3 regions of the Paenarthrobacter sp. CAP02 genome follow, and region 2 is predicted to be linked to each of the others. Evidence: predicted binding sites of a transcription regulator. Region 2 holds the regulator's gene; each other region holds the start of a gene.
What was found. The regulator HrcA, encoded in region 2, represses chaperone genes, less so after heat shock. The targets are predictions, from matches to a motif close to TTNGCACTCGNNNNNNNCGAGTGCNAA.

Region 1: a site for HrcA is predicted at 4,003-4,029, ahead of groL (chaperonin GroEL). Genes of this name have one in related genera too.
Region 3: a site for HrcA is predicted at 2,376-2,402, ahead of groES (co-chaperone GroES). Genes of this name have one in related genera too.

Annotation. Positions count from the first base shown of each region.
Region 1 is NZ_JBEEII010000002.1:569,725-576,553, reverse strand. It holds gene ABHM97_RS05505 (threonine/serine exporter family protein) at 1-580, shown strand, start outside; gene ABHM97_RS05500 (siderophore-interacting protein) at 604-1,443, opposite strand; gene ABHM97_RS05495 (uracil-DNA glycosylase) at 1,644-2,408, opposite strand; gene ABHM97_RS05490 (DUF3263 domain-containing protein) at 2,516-2,851, shown strand; gene ABHM97_RS05485 (LytR C-terminal domain-containing protein) at 2,901-3,515, shown strand; gene ABHM97_RS05480 (cold-shock protein) at 3,686-3,889, shown strand; gene groL (chaperonin GroEL) at 4,213-5,838, shown strand; gene ABHM97_RS05470 (RNase H family protein) at 5,960-6,829, shown strand, end outside.
Region 2 is NZ_JBEEII010000003.1:191,658-198,486, reverse strand. It holds gene ABHM97_RS06520 (GerMN domain-containing protein) at 1-18, shown strand, start outside; gene ABHM97_RS06515 (16S rRNA (uracil(1498)-N(3))-methyltransferase) at 33-806, opposite strand; gene dnaJ (molecular chaperone DnaJ) at 809-1,936, opposite strand; gene hrcA (heat-inducible transcriptional repressor HrcA) at 1,987-2,994, opposite strand; gene ABHM97_RS06500 (DUF3097 domain-containing protein) at 3,225-4,076, shown strand; gene ABHM97_RS06495 (DUF4870 domain-containing protein) at 4,198-4,611, shown strand; gene hemW (radical SAM family heme chaperone HemW) at 4,663-5,892, opposite strand; gene lepA (translation elongation factor 4) at 5,893-6,829, opposite strand, start outside.
Region 3 is NZ_JBEEII010000007.1:3-6,831, forward strand. It holds gene groL (chaperonin GroEL) at 240-1,853, opposite strand; gene groES (co-chaperone GroES) at 1,938-2,234, opposite strand; gene ABHM97_RS13180 (hypothetical protein) at 2,427-2,789, opposite strand; gene ABHM97_RS13185 (THUMP-like domain-containing protein) at 2,857-4,083, shown strand; gene ABHM97_RS13190 (shikimate 5-dehydrogenase) at 4,087-4,899, opposite strand; gene ykgO (type B 50S ribosomal protein L36) at 4,939-5,061, opposite strand; gene ABHM97_RS13200 (GTP-binding protein) at 5,091-6,242, opposite strand; gene ABHM97_RS13205 (glutamate--cysteine ligase) at 6,425-6,829, shown strand, end outside.

The DNA of each region.
Region 1 (6,829 bases), on a different contig from region 2:
CTCCACGCTGCTCACCTTCGGGGCGATCGTGGCAGGGATTGGTGTGGCTGTCGTGGTGGGCACCCTCATGGGCAGCGCTGTCCTGGATGTCACGCAAACATTCCCCGACGCGTATCCGTTGTGGGGCCGCGCCATCCTCATCGCCGTCGCTGTGGTTGCCATCGGCGTCACGGAACAAACCCAGATGCGGTTGCTGATTCCGACGGCGGCAGTCGGCATAGTGGGCTTCTTCGTTTTGTGGGGGGTCGGCCAAGCCGGTCTCGGCGATCGTTTGTCGCCCGCTGTCGCGGCGGTGGTCATCGGTTTGCTGGCCCGTGTGGTTGCCCTGAAGCTGGGTGCTCCCCAGCTGGTTGTCGCTGTGCCCGCGGCTTTGATCCTGCTGCCCGGCCTGACGATCTTCCGTTCGATGTATGCCCTCACCGTTGAAGGGGGCGACTTCCTGGCCGGTGCCGGCGGGATGCTTAACGCCGGAGCGATTGTCCTGGGAGTGGCCGCGGGTATCGTGCTCGGCGACAACCTGGCCAGGCCGCTGACGAAGGGCCTGTCCAGCAACGAACGCCGCAGGGTGCGTCGGCGCTAGCCTCTGAGGGGCGCTGGAGCTTGCTAGATCTTCCCTACGGGGAGCTTCTTCTCGGCTTGGAAGACCTCTTCGACGCGCCCTTGTGCCCAGTATCCGGACAGGGAAACCTGCGAACGTTCCAAGCCCCGCTGGACGAAGAAGATCTCCCGAAGACCCTTCATGTAGCCCCGCTCGCCGTGGGCGAAGACGTCCACTTTGCCGGGCAGCCACTCGGTGGTCCTTAAGGCTTCGAGCAGGAGGTCACTGGAGCCGGCAGGCACGCCGCCGCGCAGCAGCCAGCGCAGTTCCAGGCCGGCAGGTGCCGCGATAGGCAAGATGTCCGCCTCACTGTCCACCTCCAGGTAAGCAACGCCGCGTGCGTCAGGAGCCAGTGCCTCCACGCAAGCGGCAACCGCTGGGATGGCGGCGTCGTCGCCGGCGAAAAGGTACCAGTCGGCGTCGGGGTCGGGATTGTAGCCACCGCCGGGGCCCGTAAAGACCAGCGTTTCACCTGGTTCGGCTGCTGCAGCCCACGGCCCGGCAAGTCCCTCGTCACCATGGACAACAAAGTCGATCGCCAGCTCCTGCGCAGCCACGTCCACCCAGCGGATGGTGTAGGTCCGGGTGTGCGGCCATTGCTCGCGCGGCATGGTCTCGCGGATGGTCCAGAGGTCCAGCGGGAAGTCGTAGTCGACGCCCGGCTGGGGAAAAACGATTTTGACGTAGCGGTCCACGTAGTCGTTGTTTGCGTAATCGCTGAACCCCGGCCCACCGGCCACAATCCGCACCATGTGCGGGGAAAGGAGTTCTTTCCTGAGCACGGTCAGGGAGACCTGTGGGCGGGTATTGCGGGTAGCGGACGAGGTGACGGGGAGAGCAGCCATATAGGCAAGCCTAAGCTAGTGCGCTGGACGTCTGCTGGATAGGGCCGAACGTTACACACCCTCGCTCACGTTCCGTCCGCTTCGCGCGGACGCTCGCTCACGTTCCGTCCGCTTCGCGCGGACGCTCGCTCACGTTCCGTCCGCTTCGCGCGGACCCTCGCTCACGTTCCGTCCGCTTCGCGGCCTTCGGTGGAGGAGCGCTAGAGGACCGGCAACTCCCAGTCGATCGGCCCGGCGCCCTGCTGGACCAGAAGCTCGTTAGCCCGGCTGAACGGCTTGGAGCCAAAGAAGCCCCGTGACGCCGACAACGGACTGGGATGGGCCGACACGAGCGACGGCGCTCCCTTGAGCAGCGGCACGACACCCTCAGCGTCCTTCCCCCACAGGATGGCGACGAGTGGCTGTTGCTGCCCGGTACTGGTTCGGTCGGCGACGGCGGTGACAGCCGCCGTCGTAATGTCCTCCCAGCCTTTGCCGCGGTGCGATCCGGCTTTTCCCGCCTCGACGCTGAGGACACGATTCAGCAGGAGCACGCCCTGGCGGGTCCATTCGCTCAAGTCGCCATGGACCCGAGGTGGCAGGCCGAGGTCGTCCTGAAGTTCGCGGTAGATATTGGCGAGGCTCCGCGGGATGGGTCGCGTACTCCCTGAAACAGCGAAGGAAAGGCCGACGGCGTGTCCCGGGGTTGGGTAGGGGTCCTGGCCGAGGATGAGTACTTTGACGTCAGCCAGCGGCTGTTTGAACGCGCGCAGGAGATTGTCGGCTGCCGGCAGGACCTGGCGCCCCTTGGCGGCCTGGCCGGCAACGAACGCGAGGGCGGCGCGGAGTTGGTCTTCCACGGGCAACAAGGCGTCCGCCCAGTCGGGCGCCATCAGCTCTTCCAGCGGACGATCGATCAGTTCCGCGAAGTCGCTATCCGCCACGCCTGCCGGTTCAAGTTCAAACAGTGCATCCTCGCCAGTCATCACGCCATTGTCCCCCGCGCCTGCCAGGCGGGGCGAATGACAGCGTTGTTATTCACCCGTAACATAGGGGTAGGACAATTTCCCATCAAGCGTCGAAGGAGTATGCCGTGGCGGAACCAGCACCGGAACCGATGGCGCAGCAGTCGACAGGTTTTACCCTCGAGGACCTCGCGGCTGAAACCCGCAGCGAATCGCCCCTGAGTGAACGCGACCAGCAAATGCTGGCACTTGAACGGCAGTGGTGGAAGTACGCAGGCGCCAAGGAACAGGCTATCCGTGAGCTGTTCGATCTCTCCGCGACGCATTACTACCAGATCCTGAACGCGCTGATCGATACCGAGGACGCGTTGGCCCACGATCCCATGCTCGTCAAGAGATTGCGTAGACTACGTACGTCCCGCCAACGTGCGCGGACGGCACGTCGCTTGGGGTCCGACGCGTAAATCGCCAGGCTGATCTGTCAGCAGCAACCAGCAAGGACAACGCTTCACCATGACCAAATTTGCCAGGGATGAATTCGACCAGGTTCCGCAAAACACCAATCGCCAGGGCGTCCACCGCGACGCCCAGGAGACTGCCCGACCTGCCTTGTGGCCGGTTCTCACAGTCGGAGCTGTCGCTCTGGTGCTTGGCCTGGTGGCCTTCCTGATCCTTCCGAACCTCGGCGTGGTGGGTCCCAGCGCCTCCTCGAACGTCTCGACGCCGGCACCCCAGCAGACTGATGCCTCGCCTTCCGCGGCGCCCAGCGAACCGGCCCCCACGGCTTCGGGTGAACCGAGCTCCGAGGCGTCACCGTCCAACGTTCCGTCCGCTACTCCGTCCTCGGCTCCGGTAGACAAGTCCATCCCCGTGGCTGTCTACAACGGTGCTGGCACGGCTGGCCTGGCAGGCCGGGTGGCCGGCCTGGTACAGGGCGATGGCTGGACGCTGAGCACAGTTGGGAACTGGGGCGGCCTGCCGCAGCAGACCTCCGTGATCTTCTACAACAGTCCTGCGCAGAAGGCCAACGCTGAGGCGTTGGGAACCCTGCTGCGCATTCAGTCGATCGTTGAGTCCCCGGAAATCCAGCAGCCCCTGGTGGTTGTTGCCGGTCCCGGATACCAGTAGCGGACCGCTGTAGGAGCACCTGTGAGCCCCAACTCGGTTAAGCATCAATAACAAAACCGAAGCACTGCCGCTCACCGGCAGCGCCGCAGGAGTGACTGTGGTTACAGTGGATTGATTCCGGTACGGAGATCCCGGCAACCGGTCTTGGCTACTGCGAAAGTGTGGGCATCATGGCATTGGGAACCGTCAAATGGTTCAACGCCGAAAAGGGCTACGGATTCATCACTGTGGATGAGTCCGGCGACGACGTTTTTGTGCACTGGTCCGCCATCCAGATGGATGGCTTCCGGGCCCTCGAGGAGGGTCAGCGGGTGGAGTTCGAATTGGGGGAAGGCCAGAAGGGGCCGCAGGCAGAAGGCGTGCGCGTCGCCTAGCCCTGGAGCAGGCCAACGCCTGACCGGCTCAGCTCATGGCTGAAACCCTTGGTTTTCTGTCGCATTGACGCTTTCCTGCTTGCACTCTCCCCGGTCGAGTGCTAATTATTGATTTAGCACTCCTACGGTTCGACTGCTAAGTGCGGATCGGTTGACGCCGGTCCCGGATGGCTGGCGTGCCGCTGGAGGATCAAGAACAACCTTGGTGTGGTGAGGTTTGGAGCGCGGGGCGTACATAGGCCGCAAGCAAAGAACCGTCCGTCGCGGGCACCGCATCTGACAGGTACCTTCTTATCGACTGTCCCGAAAGGACTACCGCCGTTATGGCCAAGATCATTGCATTTGATGAAGAGGCACGCCGCGGCCTCGAGCGGGGCCTGAACACCCTCGCTGACGCCGTCAAGGTCACCCTCGGCCCGCGTGGACGCAACGTCGTCCTCGAAAAGAAGTGGGGCGCCCCCACGATCACCAACGATGGTGTTTCCATCGCCAAGGAGATCGAGCTGGACGACCCTTACGAGAAGATCGGTGCAGAACTGGTCAAGGAAGTTGCCAAGAAGACGGATGACGTCGCTGGCGACGGTACCACCACTGCAACCGTCCTCGCCCAGGCGCTGGTGAAGGAAGGCCTGCGCAACGTTGCCGCCGGCGCCGACCCGCTGTCCCTCAAGCGCGGCATCGAGAAGGCTGTTGAAGCAGTCATCAACGAACTGCTGGCTTCCGCCAAGGAAATCGAAACCAAGGAAGAGATCGCAGCCACGGCTTCCATCTCCGCCGGTGACCAGGAAATCGGCGGCCTGATCGCCGAAGCCCTAGACAAGGTGGGCAAGGAAGGCGTCATCACGGTCGAGGAATCCAACACCTTCGGCCTGGAGCTCGAGCTCACCGAGGGCATGCGCTTCGACAAGGGCTACATCTCCGCTTACTTCGTCACCGACGCAGAGCGCCAGGAAACGGTCCTCGAAGACCCGTACATCCTGATCGTCAACTCCAAGATCTCCAACGTGAAGGAACTCGTCACGGTTCTGGAGAAGGTCATGCAGTCCAACAAGCCGCTGCTGATCATCGCCGAAGACATCGAGGGCGAGGCCCTGGCCACCCTGATCGTCAACAAGATCCGTGGCACCTTCAAGTCCGTCGCCGTCAAGGCCCCGGGCTTCGGTGACCGCCGCAAGGCCCAGCTGGCCGACATCGCCATCCTCACCGGCGGCCAGGTCATCTCCGAAGAAGTTGGCCTCAAGCTCGAAAACGCTGGCCTGGAACTCCTCGGCACCGCCCGCAAGGTTGTTGTCACCAAGGACGAGACCACCATCGTTGAAGGTGCCGGCGACGCCGAGCAGATCGCAGGCCGCGTGGCCCAGATCCGTGCCGAGATCGAAAACTCCGACTCCGACTACGACCGCGAGAAGCTGCAGGAGCGCCTGGCCAAGCTGGCCGGTGGCGTTGCAGTCATCAAGGCCGGTGCCGCAACCGAAGTTGAGCTCAAGGAACGCAAGCACCGCATTGAGGACGCAGTCCGCAACGCCAAGGCTGCTGTTGAAGAAGGCATCGTTGCCGGTGGTGGCGTAGCCCTCATCCAGGCAGGCGCCAAGGCATTCGCCAACCTCACCCTGCAGGGTGACGAGGCAACCGGTGCCAACATCGTCAAGGTTGCCATCGACGCTCCGCTGAAGCAGATCGCGTTCAACGCTGGCCTCGAGCCGGGCGTTGTCGTCGACAAGGTTCGCGGCCTGCCTTCCGGCCACGGCCTGAACGCTGCCACGGGCGTCTACGAAGACCTCCTGGCTGCCGGCGTCAACGACCCCGTAAAGGTCACCCGCTCGGCTCTCCAGAACGCTGCTTCCATCGCTGGTCTGTTCCTGACCACTGAGGCTGTAGTGGCTGACAAGCCCGAGAAGAACGCTCCGGCTCCGGGCGGCGACGACATGGGCGGCATGGGCGGCTTCTAAGCCCCCTCGCTGAACATTTCGTTTCAGAGCTAACGACGGCGGTCCCCACCAACTGGAGGGGGCCGCCGTTTTGCTGCCTACCACGGTTTTAGTGTCCGTGGGTTCTGGCAGGATTAACGGTATGACGATTATTGCTGCCGCCGACGGGTCCGCCCTCGGTAATCCTGGGCCGGCCGGTTGGGCCTGGTACGTTGACGACTCCTGTTGGCATGCAGGAGGTTGGCCACATGGCACCAACAACCAGGGCGAACTGATGGCAGTCCTGGATCTTTTCCGCTCCACGGCCCATGTTGCCCACGAGGAACTGCTGATCCTGTGCGATAGCCAGTACGTCATCAACTGCATCACCAAATGGATGCCGGGCTGGAAGCGCAAAGGATGGCGTAAGGCGGACGGCAAGGCGGTGCTCAACGTCGATCTCCTCAAGGACATCGATCAGGCGATCGTTGGCCGGAAATACACTTTCGAATGGGTCAAGGGCCACGCAGGACACGATCTGAACGAAGCCGCGGATGAGCGTGCCCGGGCTGTCGCCGTGGCGTATCAACAGGGCGTCGCACCGCGGGTTGGACCAGGTTTCCCGGGCGCCAAGCATGACTCCGTAGCCGAGGGTTCCGGGATCTCCGAAGCCTCCTCGATGGGGACAGCTGCGAGCTCTGCGACGGTCACCGCCGGCAGGGCCGCCACCGCGACGGTTTCCGCGGCAACCACTGCTGCCGCGCCGCCCAGGAGTTCCCGGCCGCACTTTGAGCCGACGCTCTTCGGCGAGTCAGGCATCTTCGGCCAAGCGGACCTTTTCAGTGAACTGGAAGGTGATGCAGCGGCCCCGGAGCTCTCGCCGGAAGACACGGTCCTTGCCTTGGAACGGGAACTGCTGAGGCCCGATGTGAGGGCGGACATTGGCAGGATTGGAGTGCTGCTCCACCCGGACTTCGCGGAGATTGGCAGTTCCGGCCGGTTTTGGACGCGAGACGCCATGATGATGGCGCTG
Region 2 (6,829 bases):
CTGTTCAGCGTCGGCTAGGACCCGCCGGCGTCCTACCAGCGGCCAAGGACATCACTGGCGAGAACGACGGCGGCTGGTCCCGCCGTCGACGACCGCAGGACATGGTGTCCCAACAGTGCCGTAACGGCTCCGGCGTCACTGAGCCGGGTGACTTCACGGGGTGAGATTCCGCCCTCCGGCCCAACGATCAGCAACACTTCCCGGGGTGATCCCGGATCTGAGCCATCCGGCACGCCCGACTCCTCCAGGACGGTCCGCAAGGGGTTCTTGGCATCTTCGTGCAGGATGATGGCCAGGTCCGCAGCAGCGACGACTTTCGCCAAGGCCGCGGTATCCACGATCGGGCGAACCTGCGGGATGTGTGACCTCCGTGCCTGTTTCGCTGCGGCGCCAACCACCGATTGCCACTTGGCATGTGCCTTGGCGGCCCGATCACCCTTCCATCGGACAATGGAGCGTTCGGACTGCCACGGAACCACCGCGTCAATGCCGAGTTCGGTGGCCGTTTCGACGGCAAGTTCGTCACGGTCCCCTTTGGCAAGCGCCTGGACGAGGACCAGGCGAACGGCCGGCTGCTCTTCGAAGACGACGTCCGAGGCCGTCACAGCCAAAGTGCCGGAACCGGCCTCGGAGACAGTACCCGTCAGACGGGTACCGGCGCCATCGGCGATGTCTACCTGTTCACCCACTGCCAAGCGTTTGACGGTGACCGCGTGGCGTGCCTCCGGGCCTTCCAGGACAAAGACAGAACCAGGCCCCAGGTGGCTGAGGTTGCCAGCCTGGGTGAAGAAGACGGGGTTGCTCACCGCTACAGGTTACCGAGCTTGTCCCGCAGTTTGGCGAACATGCCGCCGCTGGCAACGAGCTTTCCCTCGGTGAACTGCTCTCCGCGCAGTTTGGCGAGCTGCTGGAGCAGCTCCTCCTGGGCGGCGTCGAGCTTGGTAGGCGTTTCGACGTGCAAATGCACCTTGAGGTCGCCTCGTCCATAGCCGCGAAGGTGGGTGACGCCAAGCCCGCGAAGAGTGATGATTTCGCCTGACTGGGTTCCCGCCTTGACGTCGATGTCCTGCGCTCCGTCGAAGGTGTCCAGCTGAAGTTCCGTGCCCAGGGCGGCGGCTGTCATCGGCACGCTCAGGGTCGCGTGCAGGTCGTCGCCTTCACGCATGAACATGGAGTCGTTGTTGACCCGGATTTCGACGTAGAGATCGCCGGCCGGTCCGCCGGCGGGGCCGGCTTCGCCCTGGCCGGACAACTGGATCCGGGTACCGGTGGCCACACCGGCAGGAACCTTGATGGTGAGGGAACGACGACTGCGGATGCGACCCTGCCCGCTGCACTCGTTGCAGGGATCCTTGATGACCGTGCCGAAGCCCTCGCAGGAGCCACAGGGTGCCGTGGTCATGACCTGGCCGAGGATGGACCGGACAGCCCGCTGGACCTGGCCGCTGCCACCACAGATGTCACACCGTTCAGGATGGGTACCAGGGCGGCAGCAACTGCCATCACAAGTGGGGCACACAACGGCCGTGTCGACTTCGAGCTTCTTGTTGACGCCGAATACCGCATCCTTGAGGTCGATGCGGACGCTGATGAGGGCGTCTTGGCCGCGCCGGACCCGGGAAGCCGGGCCGCCATGGCCGCCACCGCCGCCAAAGAAGGTGTCGAAAATGTCCTGGAAGGCGAAGCCCTGTCCGGAATAGCCGCCGCCGAAGCCGTTTTCGGTTCCGTTTTCGTTACCGGTGGCGTCATAGACACGGCGCTTCTGCGGGTCCGACAACACCTCGTAGGCGTGGGTCACTGCCTTGAACTGCTCCGCGACATCTTCCCCGGGGTTGACGTCCGGGTGAAGTTTCCGCGCCAACTTGCGGTACGCCTTTTTGATCTCTTCCCCGGTGGCTTCCGGAGAGACTCCCAAAACGTCATAGTGGCTGCTCAAAGTCGGTATCTCTTCCTCGTTGTACTGCGGATGTTTCCTCGGGCCGGTGTTCAGCCGCCGAGAATGCGGGAAAGGTATCTGGCCACGGCCCGGACTGCGGCCATGGTGGTGGGATAGTCCATGCGGGTAGGGCCAAGGATCCCAACCTTGGCTCCGGAACCGTAGCCGGTGGCCACGACGGAAGCCTCGGCCAAACCGTCGTACGGGTTCTCCCGGCCGATGCTTACTGACACGCCCCGCGGATCATCGCCCATATCGGACAACAACCGCAGCATGACGACTTGTTCCTCAAGGGCTTCAAGCACCGGACCGATGCTCAAGGGGAAGTCCACATTGGAGCGGGCCAGGTTGGCGGTGCCTGCCATCAAGATGCGCTCTTCGCGGCTGTTGTCGCTCAGTGACTGCAGGCCGTGCGCAAGAGTCTGGGCCAAGCCGCGAAGCTCGGGCGGGCAGAGGGCCACTACCGATGGAAGGACCTGTGGGAGAAGGTCCAGTTGCGTCCCGGCTATACTTCCGAGGAACCGGGACCTCAGCAGCATCAATGCCTCGTTCGCAACATCTGATCCGGCATCGATGACCTTCTGGCCAACGCTGCCTGTGTCCGCAATGAGGACCACCAGGACCTGCTTTGGCGCAAGCAGCACGAACTCGACGTGGCGGACGACCGCCCGGCTCGAGTGCGGGTACTGCACGACGGCGACCTGGTTGGTCAGCTGGGAAAGGAGCCTTACGGTCCGCTCAAGAATGTCGTCCACGTCATCCGGGCCCTCGAGCAGGGAGTGGATGGCACGGCGCTCCGCCGCGGAAAGTGGCTTTACCTGGGAGATACGATCCACAAACAGGCGGTAGCCCTTGTCCGTGGGAATGCGTCCTGCGCTGGTGTGAGGCGCCGCGATGAGGCCCTCTTCCTCCAGGACAGCCATGTCGTTCCGGATAGTGGCACTGGAAACACCGAGGTGGTGGCGCTCGACAAGGGCTTTGGATCCAACGGGTTCCCGGGAATGCACGTAGTCTTCAACGATGGCACGCAGCACTTCCAACTTGCGTGGCTCACTCATTGCTCCACCTCCTGACGACGTCCGTGGTCGTGGCGACCGGTGACTGCGGCACGCCCGCCGGCGCCTCCGCACTTAGCACTCAACATGCCCAAGTGCTAACAAGTCTATTATGGGCCACCCCGTTGCTAGCATTGAAAACGCCCTATTCAGCTTCCAGCGTGCAGGTTCGGCAGCCTCGCAACCCAAACGGCTCCCCCACCCACCAAGTACTCAAAGGTAGGAAATATCCCTTGGCTTTCGACAACTGGGGTCCACAGGATCTGACCGCTCCCGCCAAACGCCAGCTTCCGGAGGTAGCGGTCCAGCGGGGAATGGTCCTCGAGGACGTCCAGTCAGGCTGGGTGGGTGAAGTGACCAGGGTGGAGAAAACCGGCGGCATGCATATCGTGTCCCTGGAGGACCGGCGAGGTAAGTCCAAATCGTTCCAGCTGGGATACGGCTTCCTGCTTGAAGGCCAGCCTATCCGCCTGATGCCTCCGGCAGTCCGGCAGTCGCCGTCGTCCGTCCAGACGGGCCGGACCGCCTCCGGTTCCGTGCGGGTGCAAGGCCAGCGCGCGCAGGTGGCCAAAGCCAGCCGCATCTGGGTGGAAGGAAAGCACGACGCCGAACTGGTCGAGAAGGTCTGGGGTGACGATCTCCGGGTCGAAGGGATCGTGGTTGAACCCTTGCATGGCGTGGACGACCTCGCGTCGGCCATCGCGGACTTCAACCCCGGCCCGGACCGCCGCCTCGGGATCCTCGTGGACCACCTCGTCCAGGGATCGAAAGAATCCCGCATCGCCGCCGAGGCCATGGCGTGTCCCGGAGCCGCTGGGAATGTCCTCATTGTGGGACACCCATACGTGGACGTGTGGCAGGCCATCAGGCCCAAGGTCCTGGGTATTGAGCAATGGCCCACAGTGCCGCGCGGCATGGATTGGAAAACGGGCATCCTCCGCGCGTTCGGCTGGCCGCATGAGACCGCCGAGGACATCGGATTGGGCTGGCAAAGGCTGCTGGGCGCCGTACGGAGCTACGCCGACCTTGAAGCATCCCTGCTGGGCCGTGTTGAGGAAGTCATCGACTTCCTGACGGCCCCCTAAAGCAGCCACCCCGAACCACCGCAACAGCAGTGCCAACGGGGAGTTGGTCCAGAGAAGCGGGCTCGTGCCGGTATTCTGGGACAGCAACACCGCAGCATCTTTACAGCAAAGGGAAGACACCGTGGCAGAGAACGCTCCTGAAGAACCGGGCAGCGCCGCAGGGCGGCCCCAGTACCATGGCGCGCCAGCCAATGCACTGCCCCTGACGGCCGGCGAAGACCGGCAATGGGCTACCTTGGCGCACTTTGGTGGCATCCTGGGCTGCTTGCCTTCCCTGCTGATCTACCTGATCTTCCGGGACCGGGGACCCTTCACTGCACAGGAATCCAAGGAAGCGCTGAACTTCACCCTTCCTCCGACCATCGCAGCGGTCCTCGCCAACATCCTCGTACTGCTTCCAGTGGTCGGCAACATTTTCGCCGTGATCGCGACCGGCATTTGGGTAGCCCTGACGTGCTTCTCAGTTTCAGCCGGAATCCGCGTGAACCACGGCCAGCCGCACCGCTACAAACTGAATTTGCGCTGGATCAAGTAGCTGCCTGACCAGCAGGAGAGCCCCGGCAGTGCTGCCAGACGGCCGTGAGGCTCAGTCCGGGAGGATCCTGCGGACCACTGCGTCTGCCAGCAGGCGACCCTTCAACGTGAGGACCAAGCGGCCCTTGAAGGCCTGGATTGGGTCAACCAGTCCGTCTGCGATCAACCCGGCCATTGCGTGCCGTCCCACGGCGTCCATGGCATCGACAGCCAGGCCTGTACCCAGACGGGCTTCGAGCATGATGCGCTCCACCTCGCGCGTGTCAGGGTCCAGCGTCTCCCTGCCTGCCGCCGGCGAGCTTCCCGCTCCCAGTCGTGAAGCATAAGCCGTTGGATGCTTGACGTTCCACCAGCGCACACCGCCTACATGAGAGTGCGCGCCGGGGCCCACGCCCCACCAGTCATCTCCACGCCAGTAAGCAAGGTTGTGGCGGCATGCCTGCTCCGGAGAGCGCGCCCAGTTGCTGACCTCGTACCAGGCCATCCCCGCCGCTGAGATGAGTTCATCGGCAAGTTCGTATTTCGCGGCGTGGTCGTCGTCGTCGATGCCGGGCACCTCGCCTCGACGGATTTGCGCAGCAAGCTTGGTGCCGTCTTCCACGATCAACGCGTAGGCGCTGATGTGGTCCGGTTCGTACGACAAGGCCGTTTCGAGGGAAACCCTCCAGTCCTCCATGGACTCCCCCGGGGTCCCATAAATGAGGTCCAGGCTGACGGCGAGTCCGGCGTCGCGGGCCCACTGCACCACCAACGGAACGCGGCTGGGTGTGTGCGTCCGGTCCAGCACTTTGAGGACATGCGGCACTGCGGACTGCATGCCGAAGGAGACCCTGGTGAATCCGGCGTCCGCGAGCAGCTTCAACGATTCGGGCGTGACGGAGTCAGGATTGGCCTCGGTGGTCACTTCCGCGCCGGGTTCCAGCCCCCACGTCCCAACCGCGGAACGCAGGATCCTTGCCAGGTCCTCGGCTGGAAGCAGGGTTGGGGTACCACCGCCGAAAAAGACGGTACTCAGGGGGCGCGCCGGAACCGACGAGGACTCGAGCGCCTTTGCGGCGAAGTCGAGCTCCGAGATGGCGGTACTGGCATATGCATCCTGCGAGGCACCACCGCCCAGTTCCGTCGCGGTGTAGGTATTGAAATCGCAATAGCCGCAACGCACGGCACAAAAAGGGATATGGACGTACAGCCCGAACTTGCGGTGCTCGACGCCCGCCAACACCTGCGGAGGCAGAACGCCATCCGCAGGTGCTGGATCGCCCAAAGGAAGGACGCTGGGCATTTACTTCTTGGCCTTGTCCTTGGACTCGTCGGTGGTCAGGGCGGCGATGAACGCCTCCTGGGGCACCTCCACGCGGCCCACCATCTTCATGCGCTTCTTGCCTTCCTTCTGCTTCTCGAGCAGTTTGCGCTTACGGGTGATGTCACCGCCGTAGCACTTGGCAAGAACGTCCTTGCGGATGGCCCTGATGCTTTCACGCGCAATGATGCGCGAACCAATGGCCGCCTGGATCGGCACTTCAAACTGCTGGCGCGGAATAAGTTCGCGGAGCTTGGCCGTCATCATCACGCCGTAGGCGTACGCCTTGTCACGGTGTGTGATGGCACTGAACGCATCTACTTGCTCACCCTGGAGCAGGATGTCGACCTTCACGAGGTCGGCGACTTGTTCGCCGTCGGCCTTCCAGTCCAGCGAAGCGTACCCACGGGTCTTGGACTTCAGGAGGTCGAAGAAGTCGAACACGATTTCAGCCAGCGGGATCCAGTAACGGAGCTCCACGCGGTCCTCGGACAGGTAGTCCATGCCCTTCATCTGCCCACGACGGCTCTGGCACAGTTCCATGATGGAGCCGACGAACTCGTTTGGCGCAAGGATGGTGGCCGAAACCATTGGTTCACGGACCTCGGAAATCTTTCCCGTGGGGTATTCGCTGGGGTTCGTCACGTGGACAACTTTCTTGTCCTCGAGCGTTACCTCGTATTCCACGTTGGGAGCGGTGGAAATGAGGTCCAGGTTGTACTCACGCTCAAGGCGCTCCCTGGTGATTTCCAGGTGCAGCAATCCGAGGAAGCCTACGCGGAATCCGAAGCCCAGCGCAGCCGACGTCTCGGGTTCGTAAACGAGCGCGGCATCGTTGAGCATCAACTTTTCGAGGGCATCGCGAAGCACCGGATAGTCGGTGCCGTCCAACGGATACAGGCCGGAGAAGACCATGGGT
Region 3 (6,829 bases), on a different contig from region 2:
AGGCGGAACGTGAGAGAGCGTCAGGCCAAAACAGGCGGAACGTGAGAGAGCGTCCCTGCCAAACAGGCGGAACGTGAGAGAGCGTCGCTGCCAAACAGGCGGGACGTGAGAGAGCGTCCCTGCCAAACAGGCGGGACGTGAGAGAGCGTCGCCGCCAAAAGGGTGGAACGTGAGAGAGCGCGCACAGCAAAAAACCCCGGCCACGAATCAACGTGGCCGGGGTTTTTGGCGCAGACAGCTTAGTGCTGGTGACCTGCGTGTGCGTCTTCGTCCTCAGCCGGCTTTTCGGCAACCAGGGTCTCGGTGGTGAGAACCAGGGCAGCGATGGAAGCGGCGTTGCGGAGTGCGGAGCGGGTGACCTTGACGGGGTCGATCACGCCAGCGGCGATCAGGTCCTCGTACTCGCCGGACTTGGCGTTGAAGCCGTGGTTGGCTTCGAGCTCGGAGACCTTGGCCGTCACTACGAAGCCGTCGAAGCCGGCGTTCTGTGCGATCCAGCGGAGCGGCTGAACCAGTGCGCGGCGGACAATGCCAACAGCTGCTGCCGCGTCACCTTCCAGTGCCTTGACGGCCGGGGACTCGTCCAGCGCCTTGAGGGCGTGGATGAGTGCGGAACCGCCACCGGAAACGATGCCTTCTTCAAGGGCTGCACGCGTGGAGGAAACGGCGTCCTCGATGCGGTGCTTCTTTTCCTTCAGCTCGACCTCGGTGGCTGCGCCAACCTTGATCACGCCGATGCCGCCGGCGAGCTTGGCGAGGCGTTCCTGCAGCTTTTCCTTGTCCCAGTCGGAGTCCGTCCGGGTCAGTTCGGCACGCAGCTGTGCAACGCGGTCGGCCACGTCCTGGGCGGAGCCAGCGCCGTCCACGATGGTGGTGTTGTCCTTGGTGACCGTGATGCGGCGTGCGGTACCGAGTACCTCGAGGCCAACGGAGTCCAAGGTCAGGCCGAGGTCCGGGGAAACAACCTGCGCGCCGGTGAGCGTGGCGATGTCCTGGAGCATGGCCTTGCGGCGGTCGCCGAAGCCCGGGGCCTTGACGGCCACAACGTTGAGCGTGCCGCGGATGCGGTTGACGATCAGCGTGGAAAGGGCTTCGCCTTCGATGTCTTCAGCAATGATGAAGAGCGGCTTGTTGGCCTGCAGAGCCTTCTCCAGAAGCGGCAGGAAGTCCTGCAGCGAGGAGATCTTGCCCTGGTTGATCAGGATGAGGGCGTCCTCGAGGACGGCTTCCTGGCGCTCAGCGTCGGTGACGAAGTACGGGGACAGGTAGCCCTTGTCGAACTGCATGCCCTCAGTGAGGACCAGCTCGGTCTGCGTGGTGGAGGACTCTTCAATGGTGATGACACCGTCTTTGCCCACCTTGCCGAAAGCTTCGGCCAGCAGTTCGCCAACCTCGTCGCTCTGGGCAGAGATAGCGGCAACGTTGGCAACCTGGGTGCCTTCGACTTCGCGGGCGTTCTCCAGGAGGCGGGCAGCCACGGCTTCAACCGCAACCTCAATGCCACGCTTGATCTCGCCGGGAGCGGCGCCGGCTGCAACGTTGCGCAGGCCTTCCTTGACCAAGGCCTGGGCCAGCACGGTAGCCGTGGTGGTGCCGTCGCCTGCGACGTCGTTGGTCTTGGTGGCTACTTCCTTGGCCAGCTGTGCGCCAAGGTTCTCGTAGGGGTCGTCAAGCTCGACTTCGCGGGCGATGGTGACGCCGTCGTTGGTGATCGTGGGAGCGCCCCACTTCTTGTCCAGCACGACGTTGCGGCCGCGCGGACCAAGCGTCACCTTGACAGTGTTGGCGAGCTTGTCGATACCGGCCTCAAGAGACCGGCGGGCAGCATCGTTAAAAGCAAGCTGCTTTGCCATGGTTGTGTCCTTTCAAGACAGAAAACCCGCACCGCTGACGGGTCGGAATGATTCCAACGCGGCGGCGGTGCGGGCTCCGGGAAGTTACTTTACGACGATCGCGAGGACGTCGCGGGCGGACAGAACGAGGTACTCGTTGCCACCGGTCTTGACTTCGGTTCCACCGTACTTGGAGTAGATGACGACGTCGCCAACAGCTACGTCAACCGGTACGCGGTTTCCGTTGTCATCGAAGCGGCCGGGGCCGATTGCAACAACTTCGCCTTCCTGCGGCTTCTCCTGTGCGGAGTCCGGAATAACCAGGCCGGAAGCCGTGGTCTGCTCTGCTTCGAGCGGGCGAACAACAATACGATCCTCAAGAGGCTTAATCGAGACCGACACTCGGACTCTCCTTTTCATGAGCTGATTCATGGACTAAGAACTGGGGTGCCGGGGCGTGCAACCGTCGTCGCGGTGCCGGAGGAACGCCTGGCGTGGTTAGCACCCTCCGGGGGAGAGTGCTAATAAGACTCTATGTAAGCGTTAGCACTCGGTCAAGGTGAGTGCCAGCATTTCGTCATGGGTGAACTCCGGTCACCTGCCGGTGAGGTCGTCCAGGCCGTAGTCCTCGCCGTCGTCGTCCCCATCCACGGGGGCATTGCCGCGGTTCCGGTACAGCACCACTGCGGACAGGACAGCCACGACGCCGGAAATCACCAAGCCGATGATCCCGCCCATCCAGGCGCCGCTGTAGAGGTCACGGATCTCCCGCGCCTCGTCAGTGGCATCGTTGACACTCTTGCCGGTGACGGAGTATGCGGCAGCATTGAAGGAGTCCAGGGCAAGGATGATGATGAGCAGGGCTATGCAGACCACGGCTATCACGATGCCCGCAATAAGTGCGGGACGGGCATATCTGGTGATGCGGGACGGCTGTGCGGCTGCGTTGTCTTCCATGAAAACAACCCTATCTGGCTGATTCCCAAGTCACGCTGTCATATCCTGCGACGTTAGGCTTGATCCCATGCCTCACGCACCGCAGGAACAGATCGCGCCCTTGCTGACCACCGAAGGATGGGAACTTCTTGCCTCACTTGGGCCTTACAAAGAAGCCGCCGCTTTCAGCGTCAACGCCGACCTCCGGAAAGCGGGCCACTCCCCCGAACTCGTCGCTGCCGTCCTGACGCAGTCCCGCCTCCGGACCCGGGCAGAGGCCAAGTTCGGCGAATTTGCCCGCCAAATGCTGTTCACCCAGGCCGGGTTGGAGCAGGCGACCCGGTTGAACGTCGCCGCCCGGCACGCCGAGCGCTTTGCACAAGCCGGCGTTTCGCATGTCGCGGACCTCGGTTGCGGCCTGGGAGCTGACTCGATGGCCATGGCGTCCATGGACATCGCCGTGACTGCCGTGGAGATGGACGAGACGACTGCTGCCTGCGCCACGATCAACCTGATCCCCTTCCCGCACGCCACAGTGGTCCATGCGGACGCTACCTCCGTTGAGCTGGACGGTATCGATGGAGTGTGGCTGGATCCCGCCCGACGCACCACCTCCACCTCCGGAACAAAGCGGATCTGGGACCCCGAGGCCTTCTCTCCCCCTTTGTCGTTCGTGGAAAACCTGGCTGCCACGGGCCGCGCCGTTGGCGTCAAGATGGGTCCGGGCATCCCGCACGATTCGGTGCCCGCAGGTTGCGAAGCTCAGTGGGTTTCCGTCGGCGGCGATGTCACCGAGGTCACGCTGTGGTTCAACGCGGTGGCGCGCCCCGGGGTACGGCGCGCAGCGCTGGTCCTCGGCAGCCAGGGCGCTGCCGAAATCACCAGCGGCGAGGATTTCGACGGCGGTCCGGTAGCCGCCGTCGGTCCGGTGGAAGGATTCCTGTACGAACCGGATGGGGCGGTGATCCGCGCGGGCCTGGTGGCCGATGTCGCTGAACGCCTCGGCGGTCACTTGGTGGACGAGCACATCGCCTACATCTGCGCCCCGGCGTTACACGACACCCCGTTCGCCCGCGCCTACAAAGTGCTTGAAGTCATGCCGTACAACGTCAAGGCCCTGAAAGCCTGGGTGAAGACCAACGGCATCACTGTGCTGGACATCAAGAAACGCGGTACGGCAGTCACCCCAGAAGAGCTGCGGAAGCAGTTGCTTCCCGCCAAGCCCGGCAAGGGCCAAGCGAAAACAGCCACCCTGGTCCTCACCAGGATCGGCGAGGAGCGAGTGGCTGTCGTGGTGAAGCCGGTCACTGCATAGCAGTCAGCGGCGCGAGAATTCAGAAGCTTCGCGCACCTGGCCGGGGGTCGGACGCACCCCTGTGTAGAGGACGAATTGTTCTTCGGCCTGGATGGCGATGACTTCGGCGCCCGTGATCACCGGTTTGCCGGCTGAACGCGCAGCGGTGATAAGCGGCGTCTCGGAAGGCAGCGCAACGACGTCGAATACCACCTGCGCGGCGGCGATGGTGGCATCGTCAAAGGACTGGGCGGTTTCATCCGCGCCGGCCATCCCCAAGGGTGTGACGTTGATGATGAGATCCGCGGTGGCTCCGTTGACGTCGTCCTGCCAGCCGAAACCGTAGAGGTCGGCGAGGGCGCGGCCGGCGGTTTTATTACGGGCCACGATGGTGACGGCGGTGAAGCCCGCGTCGCGTAGCGCTGCCGCGACGGCCTTGGCCATGCCGCCCGCTCCACGGAGGAGCACGGTGTGGCTGCTGGGGACCTCATGGTCCTTCAAGAGCCGCGCTATGGCGATGTAGTCGGTGTTGTAGGCGGTGAGGACACCGTCGTCGTTCACGATGGTGTTCACCGAATCAATGGCTTTGGCCGACGGATCCATCACGTCAACCAGCGGGATGACGGCTTCCTTGTAGGGCATGGACACCGCGGCGCCCCGGATGGGGAGACCGCGGATGCCCGCCACCGCGAGGGTGATGTCAGCCGGTGCGAACGCCTTATAGACAAAGTTCAGGCCGAGCAGATCGTACAAATAATTGTGGAACCGGGTGCCGATGTTGCTGGGCCGGGCCGCGAGCGAAATGCACAGGGACATGTCTTTGTTCAGGATTGGCATCCACCCATTAAACAACGGACTGTCGGCCCAGCACCGGGATCAGCCCTGCCGCGCCTTCATCCGCGGGTTGTTCTTGTTGATGACGAAAGTGCGTCCACGCCTCCGGACGATCTGCGCTCCGGGGATCTTCTTGAGCGCACGCAGTGAGTTCCTGACCTTCATGGTGTTTCTCCTTTTGTTGGTGGTGCGGATCAGAGGGCGTCGCTGAGTTCCAGGGGATCGTCCCAGACGCCGAAGTCCAGTTCCATTTCCGCCTCCGTCAGCTGGCATTCATCAAGGAGGCTGCGGATTTCCCCGGCATCGATGTCATCGGAGCGCCCGGTCAGGGCCAATACCGTGCCTCGGTCGCCGTGGCTCGGATGCCAGTCAAGGACAGAGTCGACGTCGGCAGCCGGCTGCCCTGCGGACGTGCCAGCGGGTGCCACGTCGGCCGAATCCGCGAGCCATTTCCCGGTGCTTTCGAGCCATACCCTCGGTCCGATTCCCTGGACGGCGATCCGCGTGGCGGGAGCAGAGGCAATCCATAGCCGGCCACGCATCCAATGCGTACCCGCGGCCAACTGTGGCAGTGCATCACGGAAGCGGCCCGGATGCAGTGGGCGGGGCGCTTTGTGAAGCACCGTCCGGAAAGAACCTGGCGTTTCACTTGCAGGCACACGCACGACGCCGGGACGGTTACGTGCCGCTGTTTCGGCCTGGTCGAAGCAGCCCGGACGGTAGGGGTCGGCCGCACCGACGACAGCGGCATGCGGTGCCAATTCGACGAGCAATTCCATGCCGGTCGCCCATGACGCCGATCCTTCAGGGTGGGCCCCTGTCAACGTTGCGCTCAGTCCCGGATACACCATGACGGTGTCCACGTGGCCGAACTCCCCGATAAGGAACTCACCGCTGGTGCGGTCATCCTGCGGCATGGACGTGAAGCCGGACTCGAACAAGGTGTGGCGGTCCCAGATGTGGTCATCGAGGTCTGCGGGGTCCAACGCCAACACGGCATTGTCGATGACAGCCGGGCGGCTGAGGCCCTGGCGAAGCCCGGCAACGGCCATCCCGGCGGCGACGCCCGGCGGCAAGCCAAGCACAACATGGTCGAAGCCGCATGCGGCGAGGCGTTCCGCCGTCGGTACGACGTCGAGCCGAACGGTGCAGCTGAGGCAGCTGTGCTCCAGGACTTTCGTTTCGCGTTCAACCAGGCGTCCATCCCGGTAAACCCTGCGCAGGACCAGCGAACCATCCAGCAGGTCATGGAGAACCACAGCCGAGTTGGCGTGGGTTCGACCCAACCTCCCCGTGGCTGCTTCCCGGCATTGGCTGTCGAGGGAACTGACGACTGTGAGATGCATGCGTTCATACTAATGAGAATCATTCTATTTAGCAAATGACGGCTCATTGTGGGCCTGGGCCCCTCGATATCACGGGTGTTCCGGCTGCATTAGACTTGATTCGACCGCTGGCGGCCCCGCAGCGGGGAATCGTGTCCGGCTGACACAACACAAGGCCGGAAAGTACAAATTGAGGGGACTACGTGCAGATTGATTTTGCGCCATCCAGGCAGTCGACACTGGGTGTGGAATGGGAGTTGGCGCTCGTCAATGCACGCACCGGGGAACTGGTATCGGTCGCAAACGATGTCCTGAAGGGCGTCGCCGCGAACCATCCGGACCTCAATGAGGACGACGAACACCCCCATATCAAGCGCGAACTGCTGCTGAATACCGTGGAGCTTGTCACCGGGATCTGCGAAACGGTCAAGGACGCCAAAGAGGACCTCAGCCGCTCACTTGCAGCTGTCCGCGAAGTCACCGACCCCATGGGCGTTGAGGTGTTCTGCGCAGGCAGCCACCCCTTCAGCCCTCCCCTGCTCCAGCCTGTCACGGACAAAGAGCGCTACGCGAAGCTCATTGAGCGGACCCAATGGTGGGGACGCCAA